Regions from separate parts of the Micromonospora sp. NPDC050187 genome, predicted to be linked through region 2. Evidence: riboswitches for the same ligand, from Rfam matches in the RefSeq annotation. Region 2 holds a riboswitch; the other holds the start of a gene.
The links. Region 2 has a riboswitch for cobalamin ahead of ACIBJE_RS09045 (ABC transporter substrate-binding protein). Riboswitches for the same ligand answer to the same signal wherever they lie in the genome.
Positions count from the first base shown of each region.

Region 1 (3,234 bases), on a different contig from region 2:
CTTCCAGACGGTCACCGGACTGCTCAACATCCAGTACGCGTACCTGTTCGGGTTCGACTTCTACACCGCGCACTGGTACGGCGCCTGGATCTTCACCGCCGCCCTGGTCACGCACGTGGCGATCAAGCTTCCTCGGATGATCTCCGCGCTGCGGGGCCCGAGCATGGCGCGTACCACGCTGGGGGAGACCAGGCCGGAGCCGGCGGATCCGGACGGGCTGGTAGCCCGACGGCCCGGCCCGGCGACGATGAGCCGGCGTGGTGTTCTCGCCCTGACCGGGGGCGGCGCGTTGCTGTTGGCGGCGCTGACCGTCGGGCAGACCATGGACGGAGTGCTGCGCAGGACCGCGCTGCTGCTACCCCGGGGCCGGCAGCCCGACGAAGGACCGAACGGATTCCCGGTCAACCGGACCGCGGCCGCGGCCGGTGTCCGACCCGCCGACACCGGGGCCGAGTGGCGGCTGACGGTGCGCGGCGGCGACCGCACGGTGGAGGTGGACCGCGGCGGCCTGCTCGCGATGACGCAGCACACCGCAGACCTGCCGATCGCCTGCGTCGAGGGCTGGTCGACGGAGCAGACCTGGACCGGGGTGCGGCTACGGGACCTCGCCGCTCTGGTCGGCGCGCCCGACAACGCCCTGGCGAGGGTCGAGTCGTTGGAACGGGTCGGGCTGTTCCGTCGGGCCCGGTTGCAGGCCAACCAGGTCCGCCACCCCGACTCGCTGCTCGCCCTGCGGGTCAACGGGGTCGACCTCTCGGCCGATCACGGCTACCCCGCGCGGATCATCGTGCCGGCGCTGCCCGGCGTGCACTGCACGAAGTGGGTCCGGAGAATCACCTTCGAGGAACGGCCCGATGACTGAGTTCCGGCGTGGCTACGGTGCCGCGCCCTGGCACCTGCTGCTCCTGCTCGGCTGCTTCGCGCTGACCGGCTGGATAGCGCTGCGGCTGTCCGGGGAGCCGACTGCGGGCCGGATGCTGCTCTGGTTCCTCGGCGCGGTCATTGTCCACGATCTGCTCCTGTTCCCGGTCTACGCACTGGTCGATCGGACGCTGCGTGCCGTGATGGGCCGTCCGGACCGCCGCTCTGCGCTGAACCACGTACGGGTGCCCGCGCTCGCCTCCGGGTTGCTCCTGCTGGTCTACCTTCCCGGCATCCTCGGACTCGGCGGGGACACCTACACGGCCGCGACCGGCCTGATCCCGCAGCCGCTGCTGGCCCGCTGGCTGGCGGTCAGCGCGGCGATCTTCGCCGTCAGCGCGATCGTCTACGCGCGCCGGTGGGCACGGCTCGGCCGTTCCGGATGACCGCGATCGCGGACGTGGCGCAGGACACAGTCGACAGTCCTATGCGGATCACAGCATGCCCTTGCTAGGGTCAGCCCGCGACGTGTGAGGGAAGCCGGTGTGAATCCGGCATGGTCCTCGCCACTGTGACCGGTCAGTGATCCCCGAGTAGGCCACTGGGCGCAAGCCTGGGAAGGCCGGGGCGAACGTTGATCCGGAAGTCAGGATACCTCCACTCGTACTCATCGGCGATGATCTACGAAGGATGGATCAGATGCACACCTCCTCGTCCGGTGCTCGCGCGTCAACCGCTGTCTGCCTGGTTGCGCTTCGAACGACGCTCCCGTCGGAGTCGGCCCCGGAGCCGCTGAGTTGCCTGCACGGTGGGCTGTCCTGACTGCTGTGGGGCGCCCGTTGCGCCCAGCGCGGTGCTGTCCGCCCGTGTGTCTTCTCGGGTCCGCGATTCCTTCACCCTGCCGCCGGTCGGTCCCTGCGGCAGACCGTTGCGGGCTCCACCTTCGCCCGAGCAAGGAGCTTGTGACGTGAACAGACGCAGCGACCACGCGGGGAGGGCCGCCGACCGGCGCGCGTTGCTCAAGAGTGTGCTGTCCGGCGCTGTGCTGCTCGGTGTGCCCGGACTGACCGGATGCCAGACGCAGGAACCGACGGCAGCGCAGGGCGGGGCACCCCGCCGTGGCGGGAACCTGCGGGTCGTCACCTCGGGGGCAAGCACCACCGACGACGTGCTCGACCCGCATCTGGCCGGGTCGTGGGGCGGTGGAGCGGTGGCGAAGAACATCTTCGACAAGTTGGTCGCCTACAACGACGACCTGACCCTGCGCCCCCGGTTAGCCGAGCGTCTGGAGCCGAACGCCGACGGCACGGTCTGGCGGATCGTGCTGCGTAAGGGCGTGCTCTGGCATGACGGCAAGCCGCTGACCGCCGATGACGTCCTCTGGAGCGTCAAGCGGATCATCGACCCGGCGAACAAGCTACCGGCCGCCGCCGACCTCGCCATGGTCGACCTCGCCGGATCCCGCCGCGTCGACGACCTGACGGTGGAGTTGCGCATGAAGCAACCGATGGCCGACCTCGGGGCGCTACTGGCAGGCTGGTACGTCTACGTGATCCAGAACGGCACCACCAGCTTCGACCGGACGCACCCGCCCGTCGGCACCGGCCCGTTCCGGTTCGACAGCTGGACGCCGGGCGAACGAACCCGTCTGGTGCGCAACGACCGGTACTGGGAGCCGGGAAGACCCTACGTCGACAGCGTGGAGATCCTCCTCGCTGCGGACGCTGACGCCCGACTCAACGTGTTCCTCTCCGGGCGGGCCGACGTCGTGCACCAGTTGTCCCACGTGCAGGCCAAGGCCCAGCAGGGCAACCGGAAACTCGGTATTCGTCAGTCACCGGTCGGGACCATGCACGCGTTCAACATGCTCATCGACCGCGAACCGTTCGACGACCCCAGGGTGCGCGAGGCGTTGAAGCTGACGGTGGATCGCAAGGCCATCGTCGACGCGGTGTTGTTCGGCTACGGCGAGGTCGGCAACGACCTGTACGGCAAAGGCGCACCGAACTACGCCGACTCGATCCCGCAGCGACCCCACGACCCTCAGCGCGCGCGGGCGCTGCTCCGCGAGGCCGGCAAGGAGAACCTGAGAGTCACCCTGCACACCGCCGATGTCACTCCCGGGTACGTGCAGGCGGCGCTGCTCTTCGCCGAGCAGGCCAAGCAGGCGGGCATCACCATCGAGGTGGTGAAGTCCGAGCGGTCGTCGTACTGGACCGACGTGTACCTCAAGCAGCCCTTCACCCAGACCGGGTGGGGTAGCTACGCCCTGGAGTGGTTCTACGGCCAGGCGGTCGTGTCCGACGCGCTCAGCAACGAGACCGCCTGGAAACGCCCGGCGTGGGACGCGAAGTTCGCCGTCGCACGCGGCAC
Region 1 covers NZ_JBITJH010000019.1:53,090-56,323, reverse strand. The annotation lists gene ACIBJE_RS24825 (molybdopterin-dependent oxidoreductase) at 1-862, shown strand, start outside; gene ACIBJE_RS24820 (hypothetical protein) at 855-1,307, shown strand; cobalamin riboswitch at 1,395-1,518, shown strand; gene ACIBJE_RS24815 (ABC transporter substrate-binding protein) at 1,829-3,234, shown strand, end outside.
Region 1: it holds a riboswitch for cobalamin, as region 2 does, so the genes downstream of both, ACIBJE_RS24815 (ABC transporter substrate-binding protein) here and ACIBJE_RS09045 (ABC transporter substrate-binding protein) in region 2, are expected to answer to the same signal.

Region 2 (3,234 bases):
CGGACCCGGCCGACCGGGACGCCGAGGGCGGCGGCGGCGTCCTCGCCGAAGGCGAACGCGTTGAGCAGCCGGGCGTACGCCGCCACCAGGGCGAGCACGGCCACCAGGATCGGGGTGGCCCAGGCCAGTGCGGACCAGTCGACCCGGGCCAGCGAGCCGGAGAGCCAGAAGGTGATGCTCTGGGTGGCGTGCGGTTCGGCGACCCAGATGATGACGAACGAGGTCGCGGCGGCACAGAGCTGGGCGACGGCCACCCCGGCGAGCACCACCCGGGTGGGCTCCAGTGCCCCGCGCAGGCCGGCCACCGTGATCACCACCACGAACGCGGCGAGCGCGCCGACCAGCGCACCGCCGGTCAGCGAGGCGATCCCGCCGCCGAGCCCGACGACGAGGACCGCGACCGCGCCGAGCGACGCCCCGGAGGAGATCCCGAGCAGGTAGGGGTCGGCCAGCGGGTTGCGGGTGACGGTCTGCATCACCGCGCCGACCGCCGCCAGCCCCGCCCCGACCACCGCCGCGCCGAGCACCCGGGGCAGTCGCAGCCGCCAGACGATGTGCTCGCGCAGCAGCGGCACGTCGGAGTGGACCAGGCCCAGCCGGTCGCCGACCACCGTCCACACGGTACGGATCGAGATGTCGGCCGGACCGAGGGTGACCGCCGCGCCGACCGAGGCCACCAGAGCCACCACCAGCCCGGCCACCAGCAGGGCCGGGCCGGTCGGGTGGCGGGCCCGGACCCCCGCCGGGGCGGGCACGGTCGGGGCGGTGGCGGTGGTCAGCGTCCGGTCCCGTCGGGGAGCCCGGCGACGCCCTCGGCGAGCGCCTCGACACCGAGCACGATCCGCACCCCGGCCGAGGTGGACGAGAACGGGATGACCACGAACCGCTGGCCCGCCACCGCCCCGAGGTGCCGCAGGGTGGCGTGGCCGGTCAGGAAGGCCCGCTTCGCGGCGGCGGTGTCCCAGGTCGCGTCGACCAGCACGATCACGTCGGGGTCGCGGTCGGCGACGGTCTCCCAGCCGCTGTCCGCCCACGCCCCGGTCAGGTCGGCGAAGGCGTTGGTGACGCCGACCGCCGACATGATCATCCCGGGGCCGCCACAGCATGCTCCCACGCTCGGCGCGTCGGTGCCCGCGTCCCACCAGAGCACGGAGAGCTCCGCGGCGTCGTCGATCCGGCCCGCGGCGGCGGTGAGCCGGGTCCGGTGGTCGGCGATGAGCTTCTCGGCCCGCTCCGGCACCCCGAAGACGGCCGCGATGTCGCGGATCTCGGTGAACACGTGGTCGATGGTGAGCTTCGCCGGCCGGTGCGGCGCCGGGCAGCCGGCCGGGGAGAGGTACGAGCCGACGCCGAGTTTCGCCAGTTCGGCCCGGTCACCGGCCCCCTCGTCGCCGAAGGCGCTCTGGAAGGAGCCGTAGACGAAGTCCGGCTCCGCCTCCAGCAGCTTCTCCCGGGCCGGGTACTCCTTGGCCAGCACCGGCACCCTTGCGTACGCGTCGGCGTACTCGGGCAGGATCGCGTCGTCCAGGTACGCCGTGCCGGCCATCCGGTCGGCCAGACCCAGGGCCAGCATGATCTCGGTGGCCGGCTGGTTCATGGTCACCGCCCGCTTCGGCGGGCCGGCCACGGTGACCGGCGTGCCGCAGTTGGTCACGCTCACCGGGGCGGCCGACGTCGGGGCGGTCGCGGGGTCGTCGTCCGCGCCGGCGCACCCGCCGATCAGGAGGACCAGGGCGGTCAGGGGCGCGGCAGCGCGCCGGGACAGGGTGGACCAGACAGCACGTTCGCGCATCGGGAATCGCCTTCCAGCACCTCGTGGACGGTTCGTCACAGTGCCGTGGCCGGTCTCCTGGCTGACGGGTGGTGCGTCCGTGGCCGGCCTTCCCAGGCGTACCTACGCCCAGTGGCCTCTTTGACGACGAGGGTCGCGGACTTCCCGATCACAGTGGCGAGGGCCGCGCCGGCATCTCACCGGCTTCCCGAGCACCACGGCAGCGTCACCCTAGCCGCCGGTCATCGAGGGTGTCACGGTGACGAACACCACGCCGATGATCGACATATGGGTCCACAGCCGACGACCGGCGCGCCGGATGCCACAGCGGACGCCGGCCACGTGGCGGCAGGGCGTACCGGCGGGCAGCGGGCACCGAGCGGCCGGACCGGGCTGGACGCCCGGTCCGGATCAGCGGCCGGTCAGCGCGCGGAGCAGGCTGCGGATGGCGTCGCGCAGGTCGACGCGGCTCTCCTCGGTGCCGGGGGTGGGGGCGCTCAGCCCGCCGGTGCCGACCAGCCGGTCGAAGAGCAGACCGTCGACGAAGGCGAGGAACTGGTCGCCCTGCCGGTCGGGGTGCGCCGCACCGGCCCGGGCGAGGATGTCGCGGGCCTGTTCCCGCATGACGGTGCCGTGCTCGAGGATCTGCCGCAGCTCGTGGTGGTGGGTGGCCTCCAGTTGGCAGGAGTACCGGGCCAGGACCCGGTCGCGGCCGGTGCTGAGCCAGGTGTCGAACAGCGCGGCGATGCCGGCGGCGAGGCGGTCGAGGTCGGCCGGGGTGAGCGGCGGCCGTTCTCCGGCGGGTGCGTCGACCGGTAGCCGGCGGGCGGCGAAGTCGACGCGGTTCAGGTCGACCAGACGCTGCACCACCGCCTCCACCAGGGCGCGGCGGGTCCTCAGGTACGCCGATGTGGTGCCGGCCGGCACCTCGGCCCGGGCGTCGACCGCGCGGTGGGTGAGCCCACGCATCCCCCGCTCGGCGATCAGCGCGATGGCGGCGTCCGCCAGCAGTTCCACCCGTTTTGCCCGACCCGTCACTGCGTCCCCTCACTGGCCGTATGGTCGCCGTAGTATGAACTTCTACACCTGTAGAAAGGCGGAGGATGAGGGGACACCGGGCGGTGGTGGTCGGTGGTGAGGCGCTGCCGGCGGACACGCTGCACGGCGGCGCGGAGGTGCACACCGTCCGCACGGACGACGAGGGCGCAGAGGTCGACGTGCGCCGTACCGGTGGATCACAGACCCTCCGCGCCGACCTGGTCGTCGGCGCGGACGGGCTGCGCAGCGTCGTGCGGACCCGCCTCTGGCCGGAAACCCCGCCACCGGTGTACGCCGGCACCACCGCCTGGCGGGCGGTGGTCGAGTGGCCGGTGCCGGTGGCGGCGTCGGTCACCTGGGGGCCGGGGACGGAGTTCGGCATGGCGCCGGTCGGCGACGGCCGGGTCTTCTGGTTCGGCGGGCTC
Region 2 covers NZ_JBITJH010000004.1:257,115-260,348, reverse strand. The annotation lists gene ACIBJE_RS09050 (FecCD family ABC transporter permease) at 1-755, opposite strand, end outside; gene ACIBJE_RS09045 (ABC transporter substrate-binding protein) at 776-1,792, opposite strand; cobalamin riboswitch at 1,822-2,006, opposite strand; gene ACIBJE_RS09040 (TetR/AcrR family transcriptional regulator) at 2,183-2,788, opposite strand; gene ACIBJE_RS09035 (FAD-dependent monooxygenase) at 2,875-3,234, shown strand, end outside.